Regions from separate parts of the Bradyrhizobium ferriligni genome, predicted to be linked through region 4. Evidence: predicted binding sites of a transcription regulator. Region 4 holds the regulator's gene; each other region holds the start of a gene.
The links. The regulator LexA, encoded in region 4, represses DNA repair genes until DNA is damaged. The targets are predictions, from matches to a motif close to TGTTCNNNNTGTGTTCNG.
Positions count from the first base shown of each region.

Region 1: a site for LexA is predicted at 1,727-1,744, ahead of AC1VNY_RS12425 (YifB family Mg chelatase-like AAA ATPase). Genes of this name have one in related genera too.
Region 2: a site for LexA is predicted at 1,617-1,634, ahead of dinB (DNA polymerase IV). Genes of this name have one in related genera too.
Region 3: a site for LexA is predicted at 1,944-1,961, ahead of recA (recombinase RecA). Genes of this name have one in related genera too.

Region 1 covers NZ_JBXEJO010000017.1:46,896-50,196, forward strand. The annotation lists gene AC1VNY_RS12420 (TonB-dependent siderophore receptor) at 1-1,244, opposite strand, end outside; gene AC1VNY_RS12425 (YifB family Mg chelatase-like AAA ATPase) at 1,795-3,301, shown strand, end outside.
Region 2 covers NZ_JBXEJO010000019.1:53,812-57,112, reverse strand. The annotation lists gene AC1VNY_RS13605 (hypothetical protein) at 1-193, opposite strand, end outside; gene dinB (DNA polymerase IV) at 308-1,555, opposite strand; gene AC1VNY_RS13595 (hypothetical protein) at 1,815-2,246, shown strand; gene AC1VNY_RS13590 (hypothetical protein) at 2,484-3,301, shown strand, end outside.
Region 3 covers NZ_JBXEJO010000004.1:41,199-44,499, reverse strand. The annotation lists gene AC1VNY_RS03170 (hypothetical protein) at 1-644, opposite strand, end outside; gene recA (recombinase RecA) at 752-1,840, opposite strand; gene AC1VNY_RS03160 (hypothetical protein) at 2,533-2,760, shown strand.
Region 4 covers NZ_JBXEJO010000048.1:36,862-40,162, reverse strand. The annotation lists gene AC1VNY_RS26610 (ComEC/Rec2 family competence protein) at 1-161, shown strand, start outside; gene AC1VNY_RS26605 (hypothetical protein) at 158-385, opposite strand; gene AC1VNY_RS26600 (hypothetical protein) at 531-959, opposite strand; gene lexA (transcriptional repressor LexA) at 1,217-1,921, opposite strand; gene AC1VNY_RS26590 (molybdopterin molybdotransferase MoeA) at 2,164-3,301, opposite strand, start outside.

The DNA.
Region 1 (3,301 bases), on a different contig from region 4:
CCGGTGCTGTAGCTGGAGGCCATGTCTCGGAACGAGGTGTTGCGGTAGTCGACGCCGAACAGCGTCGTGTGGCTCAGCATGCCGGTGACGAACTTGCCCTGCAGCTGGTTGTCGACCGCGAAGGAATCGATCGTCGAGCTGCCACCGGCGCCGCCGCGCGACAATAGGCCCGCGGCTTCGTCGGCGGCCGACGCATAGCCGGTGCCGTAGAAGCTCTTCTGCTCGTTGTGCATCCACGAATAGCGCAGGTTCTGGCGGAAGGTCAGCGCCTCGTTGAAGTCGTGCGACAGCATGTAGCCGACCGAAGATTGCTCGGTGTCGAACTGGTTGAAGCCGGGTTCGCCGACGAAGCGCGTGTTCGGAATGTAGCGGCCGTTATTGGCCCAGACGGTGCCGGACGGCGGCAGGAATTGCAGGCCCCAGCCGGTGCGTTCCTTCTGGTAATTCGCGAGGAAGGTGATCGTGGTGTCCTCGTTCGGCTTCACGGTGACGGCGGGCGCGATGAAGACGCGATTGTCCTTGGTGTAGTCGACCTGGGTCTCGCCATCGCGCGCGACGCCGGTCAGGCGCCACAGCACCGTCCCTTCCTTGTTGGCGCGGCCGCCTATATCGAACTCGCCCTGATAGCGGTTGAAGCTGCCGCCGGACAGCGACACTTCCCCGAACTCGCGCGCGGTCGGCAGCTTGCTGACATAATTGAGGATGCCGCCGGTGCCGCTGCCGCCGAACATCGCCGAGGATGGTCCCTTCAGGACTTCGAGGCGCTCGGCGCCGTACGGATCGAGCCCGAGGAAGTGCACATAGTTGCTGCTCGGCAGCCGCAGGCCGTCGAGATAGAGGCCCGGCATCGTCATGTCGAAGCCGCGGATCTGCAAGCCGCCGAAGCGGGTGTCCGAGCCGCCATTCACGTCGCCACTGACGCCTGCGGTGTAGCGCAATGCCGCGCCCACCGATTCCGCACCCTGATTCCTGATCTGCTCCGTCGTGACGACCGAGATCGATTGCGGGATTTCGATCAACGGCGTGTCGGTCTTGGTCGCCGTGCCCGAACGCGTGGCAACGAACCCGACCACCGGACCGCCGGCGCGCTCACCGGCGCCGGCACCGGATCGTGCCGCCGCCGGCGGCGTCGCCTGCTGGGATCGAGCCACGCGGTTGGCGCGGCTCGGGCGTGCGGTCACCGGACGACGAACCGGTTTTGCATTCGGAGCTGTCGCGCGCTGCTGCGGCGCGTCCACGCTCACCGGCGGTAGTTCCGATTGCGCGTCGGCGCGTTCGATCGTGACTCCTGCGGCAAGGACGGCGGCGGTACATAGACCGATCGTTCGCAGTCGCGGATGTTGACGGGTGGAATGCGAAGCAAGTCGATCGATCACGCGAAGGCGCCCCTGATGTCAGCCTGGATGGATTTGTGATCCGGCTCTACAGCGCGGGGCTCGCGAGTACAGACCTCGGCAGTTGGAATAGATCGAGACCGCGCGCGCGATCAGCGTGCGATCGCTGAAACAGCAAGGAAATCGACGACACGCTGCGACAATAAGCGCGATGCTCGTGCGTGCTGGAATGATTCTTGAAAATGATTCTTGCAGTTGTCGACGACGCGAGCCGTGTTCGATCGCGAGAAACACGTGTCATCGCGAGCGACGCCATACGCTTCCGCACCGGCCCGAAGCGGATGCGCCGCGCGGTGAAGTGGTACCGGACGATCAGCCCTCGGCGCGGCGAATGTTCTTGTAATGTTCTTGCGCTCGCCGCCGGGTTCCGCTACCCTCGATTGCGGAAGATAGGGGCAGCATGGTTCAGCGCGTTTCCACCGTCGCATTCGAGGGGATCGAGGCCCGCGCGGTCGACGTGCAGGTGCAGGTCGCGCCGGGATTGCCCGCGTTCGCGATCGTCGGCCTGCCCGACAAGGCGGTGTCGGAAGCCCGCGAACGCGTGCGTTCGGCGCTGATCGCCTCCGGCCTCGCGCTTCCCGCCCGCCGCATCACCGTCAACCTCGCACCCGCCGACCTGCCCAAGGAGGGCAGCCATTACGACCTGCCGATCGCGCTCGGCCTGATGGCGGCGATCGGCGCGATCCCGCCGGATGCGCTGAACGGCTTCACCGTGCTCGGCGAGCTCGGGCTCGACGGCTCGATCGCGCCGGTGGCGGGCGTGCTGCCCGCGGCAATCGGCGCCAATTCGCGCGATGAGGGATTGATCTGCCCGGCCGCCTGCGGCTCGGAAGCCGCCTGGGCCAGTCCGGACATCCAGATCATCGCGGCACACTCGCTGATCCAGATCGCCAACCACTTCAAGGGCACGCAGGTGCTGTCGCGCCCGCAGCCGAAGGTGCAAGACCAGAACGAGGCGCGCGAGGAAACGCTTTTGGACCTGCGCGACATCAAGGGCCAGGAGAGCGCGAAACGCGCGCTTGAGATCGCCGCCGCCGGCGGTCATCATCTGTTGATGATCGGATCGCCCGGCGCCGGCAAATCGATGCTGGCGGCGCGACTGCCCTCGATCCTGCCGCCGCTGTCGCCGTCGGAGCTGCTCGAAGTCTCGATGATCGCCTCGGTTGCCGGCGAGATCCGCGACGGCGCCTTGACCGCGCGACGCCCGTTCCGCAGCCCGCATCATTCCGCCAGCATGGCCGCGCTGACCGGCGGCGGCATGCGCGCCAAGCCCGGCGAGATCTCGCTCGCGCATCAGGGCGTGCTGTTCCTCGACGAACTGCCGGAGTTCGATCCGCGTGTGCTGGATTCGCTGCGCCAGCCGCTGGAGAACGGCGAGGTTTCGGTGAGCAGGGCCAACCACCGCGTCACCTATCCGGCGCGCTTCATGCTGGTCGCGGCCATGAACCCGTGCCGTTGCGGCCATGCCTATGAGCCCGGCTATTCCTGCAAGCGCGGCCGGCTCGACCGCTGCACCGCCGACTACCAGATGCGGATCTCCGGCCCGCTGATGGATCGCATCGATCTGCGGATCGAGGTGCCCGCCGTGACCGCGGCCGATCTGATCCTGCCGCCGCCGGCGGAGGGATCGGCTGAGGTTGCCGCCCGCGTCGCGGCCGCGCGCGACATCCAGCTCGCGCGCTATGCGGCTGCCGGCATGCCGCATGTCCGCACCAATGCGGAAGCGCCGAGCTCGCTGCTCGAGACCATCGCGCAGCCCGACGCGCATGGGCAGAAGCTGCTGCGCGAAGCTGCCGACAACATGCACCTCACCGCGCGCGGCTATCATCGCGTGCTGCGGGTGGCGCGCACGCTTGCCGATCTCGACGGCGCCGAGACGATCGGCCGGCTGCACCTCGCCGAAGCGC
Region 2 (3,301 bases), on a different contig from region 4:
TGATCGATTGAAGCTGATCGGATGCGGACGTCACGAGCCCGTCGAACGATGTCTGGCCGTGAGCTGCGGCGCGCAGGATGCATTCCGCAACAGCGGCCTTGAGACCGAACACGGATTGATCCGCCGGCACGCTTGTCATGACCGCATCCAACGCATCGCGCATCGTCTGGATCAGTTCGGCGCTGTGCTTCATGGCTGTCCCTCCGCAGGCTCAAAATAAGCCGACGGCACGGGGTCGCCACTCACAAGCGCGCGATTCCAAATTGCCTTTTCTTAATGCGGTGACCGGTACGTGAACCGGCGAGCGCTAGAGGTCTCTCTCGGCAAGCTTGCGAAACGCATCGGGCACCGAATGAACCGCCTCCAGCGCAGCTGAACCGTATCCGATCGCCTCCCAGCCAAAGCGATCGCGGATCTTGTCGATCGCACGGTCCGCCGCCCAGCGGGCCATCCCTGTCGGGCTTCCAGGGCGAAGCGCTTCATCCGCCAGTCCGAGTGGAAGCTCCAGCGCAAGATCCCAATGCTCCTCGAGATGCGACACCGAGATCGCCAGCAGCGAGATGATCTTCTCGCCGGGATGGGCGGCAAGCGCAGCGCGCACCAGATTCTCGGCGAGCCGGGCCAGGACGATGGTCGTGCACACCGGCGCATCGAGCGTCATCGAGCGCGTCACCGACTTCAGATCGGCGAAGCGGACGCGCACCGTCACGGTTCGTCCAGGCCGTGACTTCGCCCGAAGCCGCGTGGCGACGCGGTCGGCGAGATGAAGCAACGTTGGCCGGATGACTCGCTCGATCGCAGGCTTTCGGCCAAGTGCCGATTGTGCTCCCGCCGATCGCGCGCGCCGGTGTGGCTTGAGCTGTCGCGGATCGCGATTCCAGGCCAGCGCGGCGAGTTTCTCGCCCGCTGCCGGACCGAGCAAATGCGTCAGCGACCGTTCCGACAATTTGGCGAGCTGACCGATCGTCGCCACGCCGATCGCGTCCAACCGGGTCCTGGTGACCGGCCCTACCCCCCACATCAACTCAACCGGCAATTCGTGAAGGAAGCTTAGCTCGGCGTCGGGATCAACGACGACAAGTCCGTCGGGCTTTGCGACCTGCGAGGCGATCTTCGCCAGATGCTTGGTGCGGGCGACGCCGACCGAGATCGGAAGGCCGAGCTCGCTGCGCACGCGCCACCGGATCGACGCGGCTATTTCGGCAGGCGTTCCGAACAGGTGCGTGCAGCCGGCAACATCCGCAAACGCCTCGTCGATCGAAATTCGCTCGACCAGCGGCGTGAAGTCGCCGATCACCTTGATGGCCGCGTCGCCCAGCCGCTGGTAATCGCCGAAATGGCCGCCGACGAAAACGAGCTGCGGGCACAGTTGACGCGCTTCCCGCCCCGACATGCCGCCATGCACCCCGAAGGCCTTGGCCTCATAGGACGCCGCCAGCACAACCCCGCCCCCGACGGCGATCGGCCTGCCGCGTAGCGACGGCTCGAGCAGTTGCTCGACCGATGCGTAGAATGCATCGAGGTCCGCATGAAGGATGGTGGCCGCGGCTGCCATCTCGACCCGTTCATCCCTGACCTGACCGAAGCCGCCCGTCTCCGGACGCGGAAATTGACAATAGAACAAAATAGGAACATTCTGGAATCGAGTCAATCCAGCACGCGTCGTCGCGGCTGCTGGCGCCGCGAACGAGCGAGGTCGTCAACGCGCGCCGCCACTGCGCGCGCGTGCCGCGCGAGGGAGTCGGCCGGCTCTTCCTTCAGCCGGCCTCGCCCCATCGCCACCGATCTCGGCCTGCGGGAGATCGAAGCGGGAGTTGCTGCGAGGCATCGACGCAGGGCATATCGGCGGATCGTTCGAGATGCATGACGGCGGCTTCTGCGATGGACGACCGCACGCAGCTTGCGCGTATTGCCGCACCAGCTCACGCATCAGCCGGCTGACTTTGCCGCGCAGGGCTTTTTCGGCTAGATATTTTGCAATGACCGACCAATCTCATCAGGTGGACTTCCAAGCTGCGGCCCACCTCTACAAATGGCCTTCTCTCAACAACGCGAGGCGAGAGGATCGCGCGCCCTATATGGTCGTCAACGGAACGCTCGACCAATGCATTCGGGATTTCATGGGCAAGCCCGAGAAGACGCGACATCTTTACGAGATCCGGACCAAGTCGCAGCCTCCCCTCGTCCCCGACGTGCTGTCACCCGAGCACGTGATCGAGCTCTCCAGGCTTCGCGAGTTTCTCTGAGGCGCTACAGCGAACGCGATCCCGACGCGTCTCGTTTGCGGAGCGACTTATCCATCTGTCGTAGGTCTGGTGCCGGATTGTTTGCCCCTTGGGGAGCCGGTACACTTGCTCGACTCCCTGACTGACCGACGTCCGTGCCGGCATGATTGATCCGCTTCGACCCCGCTGAGGCTTGCACGTCGCCTGACGGGAGAGGAACGGCCGCACGGCCGGTTGATCGGCATCGCGAGGCGCCGCATGAGGTTCAATCTGGCGATCCTGAGTGTGCTGGCCGCAAGGCCCGGGGAGCGGATCGCGATCGACGAGGTCAGCCGCGAGGTCAAGCGCATGATCGCGGCCGGCGATGAAGCCACGCAGTCGAAGCGGCCGTCCGAGCTTGGCGACGCCGACGTCTTCCAATCGGGATGGGCATCGATCAACGATGCGGGCCTGCAGATCACCGATTCGGGACTCTCGCTGTGGCGCTCGCTTGAAACCGCCCGCATCGAGCAAAGACTCGATCCACAGGAAACGGAACGATTGAACGCTGTTGCATCCGACACGCGCCATCCAGGTGCGGACACCGCAATCGACCATCCCGACGGCGTTGATCTCGAGCTCCCCGGCGTGACGCGCGAGGACTGCGACGACCGCCAGCCATCCGGCGAAGGCCGTTCGACCACTGCTCCCGACATCCCCTCGGGAGACTCTCCGATCATCCCTGCGCCTGCATTCGGCTCGTTTCAAGAGACGAACCGCAAGGCTTCGCGGCTATCCGGTCTGGTCAGCTTGCTCGGCACGATCAAGCCGAAATTCGCCGGCGCGCGGCGACGGCGATCCGTAGACGATGTCCCGGATCGTCGTGCCGATCGTCGAGGCGGATTGACGGGGCTGGCGGTGGCGTGCCTCAGCCTGATCTCGGTCGTCGCTTGCGTTGCCGCCGCGATTGCACTTGGTCAGCTCTCTTCGCTGAAGTCGGACATTGCCGCCTTGCGACGGGAAATCGCGCCGCTGAGGGAACGCCTCGCCAGACTCGAACAGGTCGAAGTCGCAAAACGCGATGCCGCCCAGCAGGA
Region 3 (3,301 bases), on a different contig from region 4:
CCCGCCGCAATCAATTCGAGCAGTCGCAGTTCGGTTGCGCCAAGTCCCGATCCGCTCCACGGAAGCTCCTGGAGCAAATCAAGCAGCGCCGGCCTCAGCAAGGGAAAGCCGCTGAGGTCTCGATGCAGCGTATCGAAGCAGGCCTCGGGCGTTGCCGCTCGATACGCCTGCCAACAGAGACTTGCAGTCTCGAGGTCGGCAGGCCGTATGTTGATCAGCGGCACCTCGTTCCATCCGCGCCATGTCTCGTGCATCATCGACAGATCGAACGCGACCAGGCGCAATTTCAGCTTGGCCGCCATCGCCGGGTAGGCCCGGAAATGATCGAGCAACCAAATCAGCTGCAATTGATCCATTGGGTTCGGATCGAACCAAAGCTCGATAATCTCGTAAGGTTCGCAGAATTCGATCAGTGCGAGATGCCGGCGCGCACGGGCATCCTGAGGCCACTGGCTCTGTGAGCTCCAGTGCGACCAATGTCCGACTGAATCCTGGTCCGACCGTAATCCGAAGTAAGCCTCAAGCTCTCCTGGCGGCGGCAGCGGTCCACCAACAAACCGAAAGCCGGATGTAATAGCGATCTCGGTGAGCCCCGAACGCGCGAGGCTAAGGCCGGACGGGCTGGTCAGGATCAGGCGTTTCATCCGCTCAACTCTCTCGACGCCAGGCACAAAGCGAAACGGGCGCCGAAGACGTCGGCAACTCAACGTCCTCAGCGCCCGCTTCCAGCGAAATGATTGAGCCTTGCGGCTTACTCGTCGGCAGGCTCCTCGCCTTCGGCGTCGCGTTCGGGAGTGCCAGCGAGGATCTGTTCGGAGATCAGGCCGGAGTTCTGCCGGATCGCGGCTTCGATCTTGGCGGTGATGTCGGGGTTCGCCTTCAGGAATGCCTTGGAATTCTCGCGGCCCTGACCGAGCCGCTGGCTGTCATAGGAGAACCAGGCGCCCGACTTCTCGACGATGCCGGCCTTGACGCCGAGGTCGAGGATCTCGCCCATCTTGGAGACGCCCTCGCCATACATGATGTCGAACTCGACCTGCTTGAAGGGCGGCGCCAGCTTGTTCTTCACCACCTTGACGCGGGTGGTGTTGCCGACCACCTCGTCGCGCTCCTTGATCGCGCCGATGCGGCGGATGTCGAGGCGAACGGAGGCATAGAACTTCAGCGCGTTGCCGCCGGTGGTGGTCTCCGGCGAGCCGTACATCACGCCGATCTTCATGCGGATCTGGTTGATGAAGATCACCATGGTGTGGGACTTGTTGATCGAGGCGGTGAGCTTGCGCAGCGCCTGGCTCATCAGGCGCGCCTGCAGGCCCGGCAGCGCATCGCCCATCTCGCCCTCGAGCTCGGCCTTCGGCACCAGCGCCGCAACCGAATCGACCACCAGCACGTCGACCGCGCCGGAGCGCACCAGCGTGTCGCAGATCTCCAGCGCCTGCTCGCCGGTGTCCGGCTGCGAGATCAAGAGCTCGTCGATGTTGACGCCGAGCTTGCGCGCATAGACCGGGTCGAGCGCGTGTTCAGCGTCGATGAAGGCGCAAATGCCGCCCTTCTTCTGGCCTTCCGCCACGGTGTGCAGCGCCAGCGTGGTCTTGCCCGAGGATTCCGGCCCGTAGATTTCGACGACGCGTCCCTTCGGCAGACCGCCGACGCCGAGCGCGATATCGAGCCCGAGCGACCCCGACGACACCGTCTCGACATCCATCGACCGGTCGTTCTTGCCGAGCTTCATCACCGAGCCCTTGCCGAACTGGCGCTCGATCTGGGAGAGCGCGGCTGAGAGGGCCTTGGACTTGTCCATGGAGGATCCTTCGACGATACGCAGTGCAGTAGCGGACATTTGGGATGTGCTCCTTATGGCGGGGATTCGCTAGCGGGAAAAACGGGCGATGAGAGCGGGTGGAATGCGTTGTTGATAGGAACCTCGTACCACGTTTGTTCTATGTTCGCAATATGTTCTTTCAGGCAATGAGGTGCTGTCCGTATTTAAGCCCCCGTGTCCTAAGTTGATTTTCGGAGTGTCCTAATTCGGATTAAGCGAACGGAAACCGTAGCTTGGCCGTTGTTCTCAGTAGGACTACCGAGGCGGCCATTGGATGTTCTGGCCCCATCAATTTCCATGGGACGCCATCTGTTCTCAGATTGATCTAGATCAGGAGGTCTAGTCCCAAATCCGGGATTCTCCGTGGGTGAACGGAGTTCCTAAATCGCGCAATCTCGAATGTTCACTTTGGAACCGACCGCCGTCCATCGGCATATTAAGATTCGTGGAACTCACACCCAACGGTTAGGACCCGTGAGTAAGACGAGGTAGGTGTCATGAAGCGACGACGCAGGGTTGCTCAGATTCTCCCCCTTGAAGAACGTCTCACCCAGGAAGCCAGAGAGCTACGCCAACGAGCTAGAAAACTTCCCCCAAGTCGAGAGCGGGAAGCACTACTTAAAAAGGCGCGGCACAACGAGACCACCGCTCATTTGACAGAGTGGCTGACGTCCCCCGGTCCAAGGGCTCCAATCTAGGAGGGCTGCCCGATGCACCGTCGATCTCCTCCCCCTACATCTGAAGATCAACTCGCCCAAATGAACGAATACCGGGCGTATACGCTTGGGCAAGACGGCCACTTTATCGCGTCCCGCGCGTTCAAGTGCGCCGACGATAGCGACGCCATTATTTGGGCTAAGCAGCTCATAGACGCCCACGATATCGAACTGTGGAGCGGCGAACGCTTCGTGATCCGACTTGAGCATCAAGAGAAGTGAGTGAGAGGCCGCCTCAGTTGGCGAACTCTCAATGGCTAACGTGCGCCCACAGCGCAACCGTCCCAACAGCCATGATCGTTAGCCAGCTAGCCACCACGATCCTTCCGTACTTTCGAAGCAATCTAGAGTTCATTGTTTAGCTCTCCCAGAAGGCCGCCTCAGTTGGCGGCCTCTTCGTTTTCGTGCCCTTCCTGATCGGCAAGGATTTCCTTATCGATTTCGAGCTTCTGAATTAGGCGCTCGATCTCTTTCACGCCAATGTTGCCGCTCACGCGGCGGTAAGTATAGAGAGGGACTCAACTTTTACGAGTCTAGCGGAACAGCACCCAACGAAAACAGCCTCAGCGCCGAGAGAACACTGAGGCCAAGTTTGAGTCTCATCCATGAGGTACGACAACTCAGCCGATCAGAAGCCAGCCTAAGCTGACGATGAAGGCAACGAGCGATATTCCCGCTAAGCCTAAAAGGCTGTACTCGATGCCATCGAAATCGGTTCTGAACATAATGTTCAAACGTTACACCTCGGTTCCCGACGGCGCTT
Region 4 (3,301 bases):
ACGCCGTCGATGCGGTGAAGCCTGGCGGGATCGACCGGCCGTGGTCGCCCGCGGTTCCGGGCGACGGCGAGAGCGAGACGACGCTGCGTGCGCCGGCCGCCGCGCCGCGGCCCGCCGTGGACGCGACGCCGGCCGAGACCGATCTGCAGGGCGATGATTAGCGGTGGTCCGGTGAGGGGCCGCTCGGCAGCTCGAACAGGCCGAGATGGTATTCGTCGGAATCGGGGCCGGCGTCGGGCTTCTTGACGAGGGTGAAGGAAGCCTCGGGAAATTGCTCCCAGACTTTCAGGTCGTCGGCCGTCACCGTCAGCCAACCGAACCGGAACATGTAGCGGCCCGGTTCCGTGACGCGTCCAGCCTTTTGCCATGTGACCTTATCGACCACCGCGCACGTCCTCCGTGCCCGATGATGCGCCAAGGCGCCGGCCGACGCAAACCTCCTCCTGCGCCCCGGAAGCGGGAGTCCGGGGTCGCCCGAAATTGCTTAGGTCATCCGCCGCCGAACAGCTCATTCCGCGGCGACGATGCGCTCAACCCAAAAACAGCGTTGCGAATGCGGAGGGCCGACGCTCCACAACCTTTGGCTTCTGCTCGACCGGCGGATGCAGCGCCGGCAATTGCAGCACGCTGACGCGCTGTCCCTCGACCAGCTGGGTCACCAGGACATGGCTGCCGTCGGGGAATTCGACCGCGTCATGATGCCGATCAGGCACGTCGGGCTCGACTTCGTTGAACACGCCGACGCGATAGTTCAGCGTCTTGGTCCAGATCCAGCGGCTGTCGTAGCGAACGTTCTCGGCGAAAGCGAGCTCGGTGCCCGGCAGCATGCAGACCGCGACAGTGGGATCGTTCTCCGAAGCAAAGCCGCGGGTCGACGTGCCGCGGAACGTCGTCGTGATCAGCGTCTCTCCGACAATGGCGGGGCGCGATGCCACGGCGTGCAGACTATAGTCACACATCGGATGGCTCCTCATTTCGAGGTAGCGACCCGTGCCTCTCCTTGAGGCATTAGGGCCTCTACCAGAGTGGACGATAGCGAACGAGCTTCTGCTCGTTTCTGGGCGATTGTACGACTGGTCCGAGACCGCCTCCGATCACAAACACGCGACGCTGCGCGAGAGGTATCGGAGCGCATCGGGCAGGCCGTACGCTACACTATCATGCAAGGAACGATCCGACGTGTTGCTCGTTCCCGGCCGCCGCAAGTATTTGCAATTCAGTATTTGCGATAAAGGCCGATCAGCTTGCCCTGGATGCGGACCCGGTTCGGCGGCAGGATGCGCACTTCATAGGCGGTGTTGGCCGGCTCGAGCGCGATCGATGCGCCGCGGCGGCGGAAGCGCTTCAGGGTGGCTTCCTCCTCGTCGATCAGCGCCACCACGATGTCGCCGGTGTTGGCGACGTCGTTGCGCTGGATCAGCGCCATGTCGCCGTCGAGGATGCCGGCATCGACCATCGAGTCGCCGCGCACCTCGAGCGCATAGTGCTCGCCGGCGCCGAGCATGTCGGGCGGCACGCTGATGGTGTGGCTGCGGGTCTGCAGCGCCTCGATCGGCGTACCGGCGGCGATCCGGCCCATCACGGGGACCGCGACCGGACGGTTGCCGTCGTCCTCGGCGATCGGCGGCGTGCTGGCGCGCCGGCCGAGGGTGCCTTCGATGACGCTGGGCGTGAAGCCGCGGCGGCCGTTGCCGCCGCCGGCCGAGAGTTCGGGCAGCTTGATGACCTCGATGGCGCGGGCGCGGTTCGGCAGGCGGCGGATGAAGCCGCGCTCCTCCAGCGCAGTGATCAGGCGGTGGATACCGGACTTCGAGCGCAGGTCGAGCGCATCCTTCATCTCGTCGAAGGAGGGCGGTACGCCGGCCTCTTTCAGACGTTCATTGATGAAACGCAGAAGTTCGTACTGTTTGCGCGTGAGCATCTCGAGTATTCCCCCGGTTGGTAGCGTCGTTCGATTCCGAGACTCTTCTGGTGGGGCCTGCATGCGGGCCTGACCTCAGGAGCATGTGCTCGTTGCACCTGCTTCCACGCGGCTTCCCGATTGTAGACACCAGTACTCGAAACAAATCATGAACGGACACTATATGTTCGATATGTGTTCCGCAACCACTTAATTTCCGGTGAACGGATCAGGCAACGCACAATCGGCGGGGCGCGAAAACCTTATTCGGGCAGTGTCAGGATCTCGCATTCGCTGCCTTTGACGGCCGCAGCCGCGAACGGCGGACGCACGAGAAGTGCCCGTGCCGCAGCAAGATTCCCGAGCAGCGACGAGTCCTGCTGCGTCACTGGCGTTGCGACCAACGTGCCGTCCTCGCGCGCTTCGAGCCGTGCACGCAGATAGTCCTCGCGCTGGTCGTTGGCGGCGAGGTCGCGGCCGAGCAGGGCGCTCGTGCGGCGATGATGAATCACTTTCCGGCCGCTCAGCGCCCGAATCAACGGCACCAGGAACAGGAAGGCGCAGACGTAGGACGACACCGGATTGCCGGGCAGGCCGATCACCCGCATCGCCCCTAACCGGCCATGCATCATCGGCTTGCCGGGCCGCATCGCAATCCGCCAGAACGTCATGTCGACGCCCTCGGCTTCCAGCGACCGCTTGACGAGATCGTGGTCGCCGACCGAGGCGCCGCCTGTCGTGATCAGGACATCGGCGCCGGCCTCGCGCGCCCGGCGGATGCCGGCCGTGGTCGCCTCCACCGTGTCGGCGGCAACGCCGAGGTCGACGGTCTCGGCGCCCTCGGCGCGCGCCAGCGCCCGCAGCGCGTAGCCGTTGGAATAGACGATCTGGCCGGGGCCGGGCTGCGAGCCCGGCATCACCAGCTCGTCGCCGGTCGCGAGCACCGCGACCTTCGGGCGGCGGCGCACCGCAAGTTCCGGATAGTTCATGGCGGCCGCCAGCGACAGCGCGCGGTCGGACAGGCGGCTGCCGCCGCTGAGCAGCACCTCGCCCGCACGGAAGTCGACCCCGGCCGGGCGGATGTGCCGCCCGACGCTGGCGGCCTCCGTGATCGTGATGTGGTCGCCGTCGACCGCGGTGTCTTCCTGGATGATCACCGCGTCGGCGCCATTGGGGATCACGCCGCCGGTGAAGATCCGCACCGCCTCGCCGGCGCCGACCGTCCGCTCGAACGGCCGGCCGGCGGCGACTTCGCCGATCACCTTGAGCCGGGCCTTTAGATCAGCCGCATCGGCGGCGCGCACCGCATAGCCGTCCATCGCCGACATCGGCTGCGGCGGCTGGGTGCGCAGCGCCGCGAGGTCGTGCGCAAGGGTGCGGTGGTAGGCGGCATCGAGCGCG